Regions from separate parts of the Polaromonas sp. CG_23.6 genome, predicted to be linked through region 1. Evidence: predicted binding sites of a transcription regulator. Region 1 holds the regulator's gene; the other holds the start of a gene.
The links. Region 1 encodes sigma-54, which starts transcription at its own class of promoters, with help from an activator protein. Its sites were predicted from a motif close to TGGCANGNAANCTGCTTT; they were not measured.
Positions count from the first base shown of each region.

Region 2: a site for sigma-54 is predicted at 3,900-3,917, ahead of nirB (nitrite reductase large subunit NirB). Genes of this name have one in related genera too.

Region 1 is NZ_JARXUY010000001.1:907,748-915,029, forward strand. Features, by position in the region: gene H4V98_RS04310 (THUMP domain-containing protein) at 1-659, opposite strand, end outside; gene H4V98_RS04315 (RNA polymerase factor sigma-54) at 1,136-2,686, opposite strand; gene lptB (LPS export ABC transporter ATP-binding protein) at 2,868-3,665, opposite strand; gene lptA (lipopolysaccharide transport periplasmic protein LptA) at 3,670-4,308, opposite strand; gene H4V98_RS04330 (thiol:disulfide interchange protein DsbA/DsbL) at 4,469-5,143, opposite strand; gene H4V98_RS04335 (SPOR domain-containing protein) at 5,225-5,932, opposite strand; gene argS (arginine--tRNA ligase) at 6,007-7,282, opposite strand, start outside.
Region 2 is NZ_JARXUY010000001.1:2,973,472-2,980,753, reverse strand. Features, by position in the region: gene H4V98_RS14050 (nitrate reductase) at 1-760, opposite strand, end outside; gene nirD (nitrite reductase small subunit NirD) at 799-1,224, opposite strand; gene nirB (nitrite reductase large subunit NirB) at 1,268-3,745, opposite strand; gene H4V98_RS14035 (CBS domain-containing protein) at 4,255-4,695, shown strand; gene H4V98_RS14030 (hypothetical protein) at 4,770-5,165, opposite strand; gene H4V98_RS14025 (DUF6502 family protein) at 5,413-6,270, shown strand; gene H4V98_RS14020 (DUF5666 domain-containing protein) at 6,291-7,282, shown strand, end outside.

The DNA.
Region 1 (7,282 bases):
TTGCAGGCGATTTGCGCTGCCTCGATGGCGATGGTGCCCGAGCCGCAGCACGGGTCGTACAGCGGCACGCCTTGCCTGCACTGGGCGTCCCAGCCGCTGGCGGCAATCATCGCGGCGGCCAGCGTTTCCTTCAGCGGCGCATCGCCCTTGTCCTCGCGCCAGCCGCGCTTGAACAGTGGCTCGCCCGAAGTATCGATGTAGATCGTCACTGTTTCGGTGGTCAGGTGGACATACACGCGCACGTCGGGCCAGCGCGTGTCAACGCTCGGGCGCACGTCATTGAACTTGTGCCGGAAGCGGTCGGCAATCGCGTCCTTGATCTTCAGCGCGGCAAAGTTCAGGCTTTGCAGCGGGCTGTGCTGGGCGGTGATCTCGACCTTGAAGGTCTGCGCGGGCGTGAACCAGACTTCCCAGGCGACGCTGGCCGCAGCGTTATACAGGTCCTGCTCGCTGCGGTACTGGCCATGCTGCAGCTCGATCAGCACGCGCTGGGCCAGCCGGCTGTGCAGGTTGAGCTGCAGCGCTTCGCGCCAGGAAGCCTGAAGCTGCACGCCGGCGCGCCAGGCCTTGCCTTCGATGCCGGTGATGCGCTGGACTTCGGCGGCCAGCAGGTTCTCGACACCAGCGGCGCAGGGAAGGAAAAGTTGGAGTTGGTTCATAAGTTAGGTCACTTTGCCGGGCGCAACGTGCGGCGCCGCAGCGGGGTTGGATGAGAGCCCCTGGCTACATCAGGGCGAACGGATAGAAAGTATTTGAACAGGGAGTCCGGGAACTGGCTTCAACAGACCGCAGGCGCAGCGAACGACCGTGAGGGCCACATCCCCCACCAGCAGGGGCCGCGGGACTGGCTTCGCCAGACCGCAGGCGCAGCGGCCCCCTCGGGGGGCAGGGAGTTACGCGAAGCGAACGACCGTGGGGGCCACATCCCCCACCAGCAGGGGCTGCGGAACTGGCTTCGCCAGACCGCAGGCGCAGCGGCTTCCTCGGGGGGCAGGGAGTTACGCGAAGCGAACGACCGTGGGGGCCACATCCCCCACCAGCAGGGGCCGCGGGACTGGCTTCGCCAGACCGCAGGCGCAGCGGCCCCCTCGGGGGGCAGGGAGTTACGCGAAGCGAACGACCGTGGGGGCGACATCTACAGGGTTTTGCGCAAATTTGTTGGCGCAATGCGCAGCGCTTCTCGGTACTTGGCCACCGTGCGGCGGGCGCATTCAATGCCTTGTTCCTTGAGCATTTCTGAAATCTGGCTGTCGCTGAGCGGCTTTTTCGGGCTTTCGATTGCTATGAACTGCTTGATGAGCGCGCGTACCGCTGTGCTGGACGCATTGCCGCCGCTTTCGGTGCCCAGCCCGGAGCCAAAGAAATACTTCAGCTCGAAAGTGCCAAACGGCGTGCCCATGTACTTGGCGGTGGTGACGCGCGAAATGGTCGATTCGTGCAGGCCCAGCTCGTCGGCGATTTCGCGCAGCACCAAGGGCCGCATGGCGAGTTCGCCGTGGATGAAGAAGTTTTTCTGCCGCTCGACGATGGCGTTGCTGACGCGCAGGATGGTGTCGAACCGCTGCTGGATGTTCTTGATGAACCAGCGCGCTTCCTGCAGCCGCTGCTGCAGCGCGGGGCCGCCGCCCTTGCCGCCATGCTGGCGCAAGGCACTGGCGTAGATGTCATGGACCCGAAGCCGGGGCATGACGTCGCTGTTCAGCGTGACCTTGAAGCCCCGGCCGGCCTTGACGACCAGCACGTCGGGAACGATCAGGTTGCGTTCGACATTGGCAAAGCGCCGGCCCGGCTTGGGGTCAAGCCGGGCGATCAGGCCAATCGCACCCTTGATGACCTCTTCCGGGCACTTGCACAGCAGCGACAGGCGTTTCACATCGCGCTTGGCCAGCAGTTCCATGGGCTGCTGGCAGATCGCCAGGGCGGCGCGCGACTCGATGCTGTTCTTGCTTTCGAGCAGTTGCAGCCGCAGGCATTCGGCCAGGGTGCGCGCGCCGACGCCGGCGGGCTCCATGTGCTGGAGCAGCTGCAGGGCGATGGCGAACTGCTGCGCCAGTTCTTCGGCCTGCTCCGGGTGGTCGCTGGCCAGTCCGGCCGCCAGCGACGCCAGACTGTCTTCCAGGTAGCCATCGTCATTGAGCGACTCGATCAGGAAGTGCAGGGCGGCGCGGTCGAGTTCGGACAAGCGCAGGCCGAGCGCCTGCCGGTGCAGATGGTCTTGCAGCGACTCGTGCGCGCCGGTCAGGTCGGACGCTTCGGCGTCGCTGTCCTCCAGGTTGTTCTTGCGCGCCGGCGCGTCGCCGCCCCATTCGCTGTCGTCAGGCGAGGACTCAACCGAGCCATCGCCGTCCCAGCTTTCCTCCAGCGCCGCCTCGGTGCCGGCCTCTGCCGTGGTTTCAGACTCTTTTGAGGTGCTGGCGCTTGCTGTGTCTGTGTTGATAGCTATTGAATCCGTAGCGGACTCAAATTCACGGCTGTCCTGGCTGACCGGGGTGTCGATGTGCTCCAAGCCAAATTCCTCGCGCGGCGCACTGTCGTCCGCCAGTTCGAGAAAAGGATTTTCATCGAGCATCTGCTCGACTTCCTGGCTCAGCTCCAGCGTCGAGAGTTGCAACAGCCTGATGGACTGTTGCAGTTGCGGCGTGAGCGCCAGATGTTGTGAAACGCGAAGGGACAGCCCTTGTTTCATAAAGCCCCCACGCTCCCCGCTTCGCGTGGTTCGCTGCCCCCTGAGGGGGCTGGCATGGCTTCGGCATGGCCTTCCCGCCCGTGCCAGTACCGGCCGCAGGACCGGCTTTTCCGGACTGCAGGCGGGGCGGCCCCCCGGGGGGGCAGCGCAGTACACGAAGTGACAAGCGTGGGGGCCATACTCACATTTTGAAGTGTTCGCCGAGGTAGACCCTGCGCACTTCGGTGTTGCTCACGATCTCGGCCGGCGTGCCGTTGGCCAGCACATGGCCGTCGCTGATGATGTAGGCATGGTCGCAAATGCCCAGTGTCTCGCGCACGTTGTGGTCGGTGATCAGCACGCCGATGCCGCGCGACTTGAGAAAACCGATGATGCGCTGGATCTCGATCACGGCAATCGGGTCGATGCCGGCAAACGGCTCGTCCAGCAGGATGAAGCGCGGCTGGGTGGCCAAGGCGCGGGCAATCTCGACGCGGCGTCGCTCGCCGCCGGACAGCGACAAGGCCGGCGAGTCGCGCAGATGGCTCACGCGCAGGTCCTTGAGCAGCGCATCGAGCCGCGACTCGAGCTCGGTGCGGCTCAGCGGCTTGCCAGCGGCATCGCGCTGCAGCTCCAGAACGGCGCGCACATTTTCCTGCACGCTGAGCTTGCGGAAAATCGACGCTTCCTGCGGCAGATAGCTCAGGCCCAGGCGCGCACGCAGGTGGATCGGCATGTGCTCGACCGGCTGGCCGTCGATGGAAATCTGGCCGGCGTCGGCGCGCACCAAGCCGACGATCATGTAAAACGACGTGGTCTTGCCTGCGCCATTCGGGCCCAGCAGGCCGACAACCTCGCCTTTTTTCACCGACAGCGACACGTCCTGCACCACCAGCCGGCTGCCGTAGGATTTTCGCAGTCCCTGCGCCACCAGGCTGCTGGGCGTGTCAAGGCGCACGGCGCCGTCTCGCGCAGGCGCCGTTTGTATCGTTGCACTCATGGGTTCAGGGCGCTTTCGGGGCTTTGATGGTGCCCAGCCTGGTGCTGGGGCGTAAAACGGGCGCTGGTCCGCTGGGCGGCGGGGCGGTGGTGGCAGGCACTGTGCCGCGCGGCGACAGCATGGCGCGGACGCGTCCACCGGGATTGGCAGCGCTGGCGTTTTTCGCACCGGCATCGACAGTGAATACGTCGGTGTTGTTGTCGTACACGATCAGCGCACCGGAAGTTTCGTCGCTCAGCGTTGCCCCCTTGAAGCGGCGGACCACGGCGCGCCCGATGAACTTGACCAGATCGGCACGGCTGTCGTATTCGATGCGCTCGCCTTCGCCTTCGATGTATTCATCGACGCCGTCGCGCTTCTTGCGGTAATACGCCAGCTTGCCCGGCGCTGCCGTGGCCACAGCCAGCTGGTAGCCTTCCGGATCCTGGCTGACATCGACCTGTGCGCCCCGGATGATGGTCGTTCCCTTGGTGATGATGACATTGCCGGTGAAGACGCTGGTCTGCTTGAGGTCGTCATAGCGCAGGGCATCGGCCTCGGCATTCATCGGTTTGTCGCGGTCGGCCTTTTCGGCTGCAACAGGCAGCGCCACGCCTGTGGCAAGAAAAGCCATCAGGAGGAAAGAAAAAAAGGAGCGTTTCATAAGGCACGAATCTTGCAGCTGCGGGTTTTGCCATTGTAGCCATGCAAGGGCTGGCAAAACCTTGCAGCGCCTACTGGAGCGCAGCAAGGCGCAAGAAAACGGCTGGAGCCGTTGCCCCTGGCCGTGTGCGAAGCCCCAAAAGGCCCGGCGGCGCGGTGCTTCAGGGCTTGGCGGCGGCAGCTGGTGCCTGGCGCGACTGGGCGATCAGGGCGTCGGCAACCTGCAGCGAGCGCTCCAGCGTCTTGGCCTGCGTGCCAGAGGTGAAATAACGGCCATTGATGCCCAGGGCGGGAACGCCGTCCAGCGCATAGGCGTCCTGCAGCTGGGTGGCTTTGCGTGCCTTGGTGGTGACGGAGAACGAGTTGTACAGCTCCATGAACTTCGCCTTGGGAATGCCCTGCTTGTCCACCCAGGCGCTGATCTGGTCGGCCGTGTTGAGCGGCTGCCTGTCGACGTGGATCGCCATAAACACCTTTTTATGCAGCTCATCGACCTTGCCCAGACTTTCCAGCACGTAGTACAGGCGTTGCTGTGGCTCGAAATCAGGCCGGAAGGCGATGGGCACGCGGCGCACCGCCACATCCTTGGCCTGTTTTTTGCTCCAGGCGTCGAACATCGGCTCGAAGCCGTTGCAATGCGGACAGTTGTACCAGAAGAATTCGACCACCTCGACTTTTCCGGCGGGCGCTTCCGTAGGGGCCGGCTTGTCCAGTGTGAGGTAGTCAGAACCGCTTTGAAAGGCCTTGGCCTGGGCTTGTGCCAGCGAGGGCAGGGCGGAAATACCGGTAGCCGCAGCCAGCGAGACAGCTGAAATTGAAAACGCGCGACGTTGCATTGATTTTTTCTCCTGATGTCAATATCGACAAGTGTTGGATGCAGCACGGCCGAAAAGTTCAGCCGCTGCCGGATTTAGGACTTAACGCTGTACCCGGACCAGTGCCGTTTCGATCGAACTGTTGTCCAGCCGGTCCTTGACGCGGTCGGCATCGTCTTTTTTGTCGAACGGTCCGACACGCACCCGGTACACGGTGCGACCGGCCTGTTCGCGCTCGGTGACTTTTGCCTGCATGCCGAGCAGCAGCAGCCGGGCGCGCTGCTGTTCGGCGTCTTCCGGGGTGCGGTAGGCGCCAGCCTGAATGAAATAGTTGAAAGGATCGGAAGTCGCCGAACTGAAGGCCGGGGCGTCGGAACGCGACTTTGCCAGATCACCCAGCGGGTCGGCGGACGCGGGTCGGGATGGTTTGGCAACCGCTGTCGGGGCAGACGCCGCTGTCGTGGGTGCCGTCGCGGTTCTCGGCGGTTTCGCGCTGCGGTCGGGTTTTTTGGGGTCTTCCGGTGTCAGCACTGGGGCCGGCAAGTTGCCGGCGGTGGAGGGTTCGGCTGGCGGGCTTAATTCGCCCGAGGCCGACGGCGCCGGATTCTTCCCGGCCAGTGGCGCGTTGGGGTTCCAGTCCTTGTTCTTGCGGGCTTCCGCGGCGTCGCTGTCCGGCGTGTACATCGGGCTCTTGTTCAGGAAGGGCACCGGCACCTTGGTGACGTACACCGCCACTGTGAGCGCGATGCCCAGGCCGACCAACGCGCCGATCACCAGACCCAGCAGGGTTCCACCACGTTGCTTTTTCATACCGTATTCCCGCGACTTGACCGTAACTTGCATATGAGCTGGATGCCTTTTAAAGAGTGAAGTTTTCAAGTCGATTACATCTTGCGCGGGGCACTGACGCCCAGCACTGCGAGGCCATTGTGCAACACCTGCGCGGTGGCCGCTACCAGTGCCAAGCGTGCCAGCCTGACGGCTTCGTCGTCGACCAGAATCCGTTCGGCGTCGTAGTAGCTGTGGTAGCAGGCGGCCAGTTCGCGCAGATAGAACGCCACGTCGTGCGGCGCAAAGCCGTCGGCGGCATGGCTGAGCATGTCGGGGTATTTGGCCAGCAGCAGCATCAGCGCCTGGGCCTGCGGGCTGGTCAGGGGCGACAAATCGACCTGTGCCAGGCTGGCCTCGTCGCCGCCCCAGGCGGTCAGCACCGAGCAGATGCGCGCATGCGCGTACTGCACGTAGTACACCGGGTTTTCGTTGTTCTTGGCCAGGGCCAGGTCGATGTCGAAGATGTATTCGGTGTCAGGCTTGCGGCTGAGCAAAAAGAAGCGCACCGCGTCGGCACTGGTCCACTCGATCAGGTCGCGCAATGTGACGTAGCTGCCGGCGCGCTTGGAGATCTTGACCTCTTCGCCGTTGCGCACGACGCGCACCATGGTGTGCAGCACGTAGTCGGGGTAGCCCTGCGGAATGCCGGCGTTGGCCGCCTGCAGGCCGGCACGCACCCGGGCGATGGTGCCGTGGTGGTCCATGCCCTGGATGTTGACTGCTTTGCTGTAGCCGCGCTCCCATTTGGCCAGGTGGTAGGCCACGTCGGGCACGAAGTAGGTGAACGTGCCGTCGGTCTTTTTCATGACCCGGTCCTTGTCGTCGCCGTAGTCGGTGGACTTGAGCCAGAGCGCGCCATCTTGCTCGTAGGTCTTGCCGGCGTCCTTCAGGCGTGCCACGGTGGACTCGACGCGCCCTTCGGTGTAAAGGCTCGATTCGAGGTAATAGTTGTTGAACCTGACCGAAAAAGCCTTCAGGTCCAGGTCTTGCTCATGGCGCAAATAAGCCACGGCGAACTGGCGAATCGCGTCGATGTCGTCGACGTCGCCCGAGGCAGTGAATTCGCGATCGTCGGCGCTGACAGTCTTGCCAGCCATGAAATCTTGCGCGATGTCGTCGATGTAGTCGCCGTTGTAAGCCGATTCGGGCCACAGCGCATCGCCCGGCTGGATGCCCCTGGCGCGCGCCTGCGTGCTGTTGGCCAGGGTCTGGATCTGCACACCGGCGTCGTTGTAATAAAACTCGCGCCAGACATCGGCGCCCTGCGTGGCATAAAGGTTGCAAATGGCATCGCCCAGCGCCGCCTGGCGGCCATGGCCGACATGCAGC
Region 2 (7,282 bases), 2.1 Mb from region 1:
AGCCGGAGGTATGGGCGGCAATGTAGGCCGGGTCGATCCAGCCTTCCCACAGCATGATGTGCAGCATGCCGTTGAACAGCATCACATCGGTGCCGGGCTGCAGCGGCAGGTAGAGGTCGGCGATCTCGGCGGTGTCGGTGCGGCGCGGGTCGCAATAAATAATTTTTAGCGCCGGATTGGCAGCTTTGGCGTCTTCAATGCGGCGGAACAAAATCGGGTGCGCGAAGGCGGTGTTGCTGCCGGTGATGAACAGGCACTGCGCGTGATTGATGTCCTCATAGCAGGCTGGCGGCGCGTCTGCGCCCAGCGTCTGCTTGTAGCCAGCGACGGCGCTGCTCATGCACAGGCGCGAGTTCGAGTCAATGTTGTTGGTGCCGATCAGGCCCTTGGCCAGCTTGTTGAAGGCGTAATAGTCTTCGGTCAGCAACTGGCCCGAAATGTAGAAGCCCACCGCGTCGGGGCCGTGATCGAGGATGATCTGCGCGAAACTTTTGGCGGTGAAATCGAGCGCGTTGTCCCAGGACGTGCGCCTGGGCGCTTCGCCACGGTGCTCGCGCCGCATGGGATGGAGCAGCCGCGTCTGCAGCGTGACCGCGCTGGATGCGGTCAGGTGCAGCGTCGAGCCCTTGGTGCACAGCCGCCCGAAATTGGCCGGATGGTCCGGGTCGCCGCGCACGCCGGTGATCTCGTTTCCCTGCGATTCGATGATCACGCCGCAGCCAACGCCGCAATAGGGACAGGTTGATCGCGTTTCAGTCATGGCGGCTCCTGCTGGCTTGGGTCAAAAAAAAGGCGTGTTCAGGCGCTGTGCGGAGTCTGCACATCAAAGGTCGCGTCGCCAATCGCGCCGGCGGATGCAGCACCCGGGCCGGCCCTGGGCGGCATTAAATCGAGCGCCAGCGATGCCAGTTCGCCGGCATCGAGGTACACCTCGCCGCCATCGACCCTGCAGGCAAAGCGGGTGGTGCAGCCTTCGTCGGGCAGCGCGGCCTGGCCGTCGCACAGGCCGATGCTCCAGTTGTGCAGCGGGCAGGCCACGCGGGTGCCAAAAACGATGCCCTGGCTCAGCGGGCCGCCCTTGTGCGGGCAGCGGTCGAGCAGGGCGAACACCTGGTCTTCGCTGTTGCGGAAAACGGCCACGTCCATGCCTTGCGGGCGCCTGACCCGGCGCGAGCCGAGCACGGGGATGTCATCGACCAGGCAGATTTTTTTCCATTCACTCATTGCGCTAACTCCTCATTGATTCCCAGGATGCGGGCGTTGTCCATCAGGCTGTGACAGCTGAAATGGCGCTGAACTGGCGCGTGTCCACGGCCGCGTCCTTGTGCTCGAACCACGGGTCGGGCTCGCCGTCGAGGGAGAACTGCAGGCGCTCCCACAGCGCTTTTCTGCGCTCGCTGTCTTCCAGCACCTGCTTCTTGACATGCTCCAGCCCGACCCGGTGGATGTAATGCACCGTGCGCTCCAGGTACCAGCCTTCCTCGCGGTAGAGCTGCAAAAACGCGCCGCTGTACTCCATCACTTGGTCGCTGGTCTTGAGCTTGACCAGGAACTGGGCGACTTCGGTCTTGATGCCGCCGTTGCCGCCCACGTACAGCTCCCAGCCCGAGTCCACGCCGACGATGCCGATGTCCTTGATGCCGGCCTCGGCGCAGTTGCGCGGACAGCCGCTGACCGCCAGCTTGACCTTGTGCGGCGAATACATGGCCCACAGCGCGCGTTCCAGGTCCTTGCCCATCTGGGTCGAGTCCTGCGTGCCGAAGCGGCACCATTCGCTGCCCACGCAGGTCTTCACCGTGCGCAGCGACTTGGCGTAGGCAAAGCCGCTGGGCATGCCGATGTCCTTCCAGACGTTGGCCAGGTCTTCCTTCTTGACGCCCAGCAGGTCGATGCGCTGGCCGCCCGTGACCTTGACGGTGGGAATGCTGTATTTGTCGGCCGCGTCGGCGATGCGCCGCAGCTCGTCGGGCGTGGTGTGGCCGCCCCACATGCGCGGAATCACGCTGTAGGTGCCGTCTTTCTGGATGTTGGCGTGGCTGCGTTCGTTGATGAAGCGGCTTTGCGGGTCGTCCTTGGCTTCCTTGGGCCAGCTGCTGATCAGGTAGTAGTTGATGGCCGGGCGGCAGCTGGCGCAGCCGTTGGGCGTGCGCCATTCCAGGAACTGGTACACGTCGGCAATCGTCAGCAGCTTGCTAGACCGGATGGCGTCGCGCACCGCCTGGTGGCCGTGGTCGGTGCAGCCGCACATGGCTTTCAGCTTGGGCGTGGCCGAGTAGTCGCCGCCGGCGGTGAACATTAGTATCTGCTCGACCAGCCCGGTGCATGAGCCGCAACTGGCGCTGGCCTTGGTGTGCTTGCGTACCTCGTCGAGCGTGAACAGGCCCTTGTCCTTGATCGCCTTGCAGATCGTGCCCTTGTTCACGCCGTTGCAGCCGCAAACCTCGGCGGTATCAAGCATGGAGGCGGCCTTGTTGTGGCCTTCATGGCCCACGTCGCCAATGTTGGACTCGCCAAACATCAGCTTGTCGCGGATTTCGGCCACGCTGCGGCCGTCGCGCAATAGCTTGAAGTAGTAGCTGCCGTCAACCGTGTCGCCGTAGAGGCAGGCGCCAATCAGCTTGTCGTCCTTGATGACCAGCTTTTTGTACACGCCGCCGAACGGGTCGCTCATGATGATTTCCTCGGCGCCGTCGCCGCCCATGAAGTCACCGGCGCTGAACAGGTCGATGCCGGTGACTTTCAGCTTGGTCGAGGTCAGCGAGCCGGTGTAGCGGCCAATGCCGAACATCGCCAGGTGGTTGGCCAGCACTTTGCCCTGCTCGAACAACGGCGCCACCAGGCCGTAGGCGATGCCCCGGTGCGCAGCGCATTCGCCGACGGCGTAGATGCGCGCGTCGGTGGTGGTCTGCATGGTGTCGCTCACGACAATGCCGCGATTGACATGCAGGCGCATTTTTTCAGCCAGCCCGGTGTTGGGGCGGATACCGACAGCCATGCAGACCAGGTCGGCCGGGATCTCGGTGCCGTCTCCCGGGTCGGCGCCCGGGACAGGCTTGAACTTGACAGTCTTGACGCGGCCGTCTTCGCCGCCGACAAGCTCCTGCGTCTGGGCACCGATCAAAAATTTCATGCCGCGTTCAGCCAGCGACTTTTGCAGCAGCTTGCCCGCCACGTCGTCGAGCTGGCGCTCCATCAGCCAGTCGCCCACGTGGACCACGGTGACTTGCATGCCGCGCTTCATCAGGCCGTTGGCCGCTTCCAGGCCCAGCAGGCCGCCGCCGATGACGACTGCATGCTTGTAGAGCACGGCGGCATCGATCATGGCCTGCGTGTCGGCAATATCGCGGTAGGCCAGCACGCCTTTCAGGTCCTTGCCCGGAATCGGCAGAATGAACGGGTTCGAGCCGGTGGCCATGATCAGCCGGTCGTACTCGGCGCTGACGGTTTCGCCTGCTGCATTGCTGGCATGCACCACGCGGCGCACACGGTCCACTTCAGTGACGGTCCAGCCGGCATGCAGCGTGATGTGGTTGTCTGTGTACCAGGACCAGTCGTTCAGCACGATCTCGTCTAACGTCTGTTCGCCGGCCAGCACGGGCGAAAGCAGGATGCGGTTGTAGTTGGGATGCGGCTCGGCACCGAACACGGTGATGTCGTAAAGCTCGGGCGCAATCTTCAGCAGCTCTTCAAGCGCACGCACGCCGGCCATGCCGTTACCAATCATCACCAGTCTGGATTTTTTCATCATGACCCCCGTGGGCAGTTCGCAAAAACAAAAAAGGCGCCCGCACGGGTTGCAGGGCCTGAGCCAGCATATCCGTGGGGACGCCATCGTCCTGAAGACCCAATCCGCCATTGCACCGGGCCTGCATGCAGCCACCATTGACCGCGTCGTTATTCATGCAAGGGTTGTGCCATGCCTTGTCCATGGCACGGTCGAGGAACAAAAAGTCTGTTTACGCATGCTGAATAAGCGCATACAGCTATCAAATAGATAGCCGCTATCGGGCGTGGCCAAGACCTTGGGTGGTGCATGGGTGCCTTGAAATTGTGCGTTGCACCCTGGCGGTGGAGGCCAGCCGGGCGCATGCCGGCGTTTCCCCTGCCGATCTTGTGCGTTCATCGCGCTTGCAAGTGGCTTGCAAGGTTTTAACACCACAATCAGCCCTTGCAGGTGTCAGGCCGCTTGCATTGCCTGCCCGTCTGGCCTGAAACTCGCATGTGCCTGTCCATTGTTTCAAGAGGGAGATCGCCATGACTGCTGTTGCCGACATTCTCAAAGCCAAGGGCGATGCCATCGTCCATTCGATCGGACCGGACGACTCGGTCTTCGATGCCCTGCAGCGCATGGCCGACAAGGGCATTGGCGCTTTGCTTGTGCTGGAAGGCGAGCAGATTGTCGGCATCGTCACCGAGCGCGACTACGCCCGCAAGATTGCCCTGAAGGGCCGCACCTCGGCACTGACGCAGGTGCGCGACGTCATGACCACGTCGGTCATGTTCGTCAAGCCCAGCCAGACCAGCGAGGAATGCATGGCACTGATGACCGACAACCGGCTGCGCCACCTGCCGGTCGTGCAGGACGACAGGCTGATCGGCCTGATTTCCATCGGCGACCTGGTCAAGAACATTATTTCCGAGCAGAAATTCGTCATCGAGCAGCTGGAACACTACATTTCCGGCCAGCGCGGCTGAAGAACCGGATCGTCACGGTTGAGAAGGAGACCGCAGTAGCAAAGCTGCCGCCTCCTGTCGTTCGCAAAGCGCTCTTAGAGACGCTTCCCTGGCGCGTCATCGGCACCACGCATGTGGCCTGGCGCGTCATCGGCACTGCGGGCGCGGCCGCGACTGCCAGTTGCGCCATCATCGGCCCCATTCCGGCCCCGGCTGTCTTCGCCACTGCTGGCTGACTTTCCGCTGCCGGAATTGGAACTGCCCGCTGAGCTGCCGCTGCTCGAACCGCTGCTTGAGCCGCCGCCTGAGTGGCCCCCGCCTGATCCGCCGCCGCCAGAGCCGCTACCGGAGCCGCCACCGGAGCCGCCACCAGAGCCGCCGCCAGAGCCGCCGCCAGAGCCGCCGCCACCGTGCGCCAGGGCGGGCGCTACGGCCAGGCCGAGAGTGACCATGGTTGCGACAGCCACTGTCAATTTCTTGAGGTTGAACATGAAAATTCTCCTGACCAAAAGCTGAAAAAAAACATGGAACCAGACAAATCAGTTATTTTGATTTGAGTAAACGCAGGTCGCAAAACTTGGCTTGAACCGGCTGTCTTTTTCTTGTTCCGCTTTATGTGTGAATATTTCCCACACACGCATTGACTCTAAAGGAAGAAGTGCTCGGGTTAAAATATTTGTGTAACTATTTCCCACGCCACGTGGTAGAGTTGTTTTTAACAAGGGCAACTTCCCCAACATGCTGACCTCGCAAACCCCTGCCACGCCTTCACCAGCACTTGTTCTGGCGCTGCGCCGCGTGCTGCGCCCCATGGTCAAGCTATTGCTCGCGCAGGGCATCACCTATCCTTACCTGGCCGAGCTGCTCAAGGCACTTTTTGTTGACATCGCCGACAAGGATTTCCGCCTTGACGCAAAGCCGCCGACCGACAGCCGCGTCAGCCTGATCTCGGGCGTTCATCGCAAAGAGGTCAATCGGCTGCGTCAGGAAATGGCTTCGGACGCTGAAATTGTTCCGTCTGTGGTCTCGCTCGGCGCACAGCTGGTGGCCGTCTGGCTGGGTTCGGCCCACTACATTGATGAATACAACCGCCCCAAGCCACTGGCGCGGTTTGTCAGCGACGGCGGTGCCCTGTCGTTCGAGGCGCTGGTGGCCGGCGTGAACAGCGACATCCGGCCGCGCGTCGTGCTCGACGAGTGGCTGCGCTTGGGGGTGGTGCGTTTCGACGAGGAGCAGCGGGTTTGCCTGAATGTGGCCGCCTTTGTTCCGGTCGAAGGCTTTGATGAAAAAGCTTTTTACTTTGGCCACAACCTGCACGACCACGTGGCCGCAGCGGCGCATAACCTCATGGGTGTGGGCAAACCGTTTCTTGAGCGCACGGTCCACTGCGACGAACTCAGCGCCAACTCCATCGCAGCACTGGCCGCGCAGTCGGAGCAAGTGGGTATGCAGGCCTTGCTGGCCATCAACAAGAGCGCCATGGCGCTGGAAGCGGCCGACGCCAGCGACACGGCGCCGCGCCAGCGCATGACGTTTGGCATCTACTTTTATGCAGAGCCGGCGATGCCCGGCAAAGAGCCGCCGCCCGACGCTTGACAAACAGAAAGAAGCACGCCGTGAACACCAGCTCAACTTTCATGCCGCGTCGTGTCTTAAGTCCTGCGGTGGCTGCCCTGGCCGCAGGACTTTTGTTGTGCGCGTCCGTGCAGGCGCAAAACATGTGCGAAACCCAGGCCTCTCTGGTCAATCCAGCCGCGCTGACGCCGGGTATTGGCGGCACCGGCGCGCCGCGGGATGAAGTGGTCGCGGGCCGACCGGGCATGGGGGGCACAGGCGTCAGCGGCGGTGGTATCGGTGGCACAGGCATCCTTGAAGGCGCGATGGGCGACACCGGCGCGGCGCGTGATGGCGTGGTTGCAGGTCGCCCCGGCATTGGAGGCACAGGCATCAACAACGGCGGCGTGGGCGGCACCGGCATTGTTGGGGTGATCACCGGTTTTGCCAGCATTTGCGTCAACGGCCTGGAAGTCAACTACGACAGCAGCACGCCGGTCATGGCCGATGGCCGAGGGGCGACGGCACGCGAACTGGCGGTGGGCCAGGTGGTTGCCGTCCGGGCTTCAGGCGCAGGGGCGCAGTTCTCGGCACGCCACATTGCCGTCATCCATGCCGTGGTCGGTCCGGTGAGTCATGTCGATGCCCGCACGGGCCAACTGGAACTGCTGGGCCAGTCGGTGTTCGCCAGCGCTCCGGGCGAGTTGTCGAACTTGCGGCCCGGCGACTGGGTGCAGGTGAGCGGCTATCGCCTGGCGTCGGGCGAGGTGGCGGCTTCACGCATCGAGCCGATTGCCGCGCGGTCGCAGGCGCAAATTACCGGGCAGATCGGGCAGGTCGACACTTTCGGTTTCACGCTCCACGGCAGCCGCGTCCGTCTGGCCAGCCTTAGCCTGCCCCCCGGCGCCGTGACGGGCTCGGAGGTGCTGGTGCGCGGCACCTGGGACGGCAGCAGTTTGCTTGCCCAGGCTATCGAGATGGATCCGACGCGCCAGGGCGTGGGCGGTGTGGAGAGGGTGGTGCTGGAAGGCTACGTGCATGCCTTGAGCGGAAC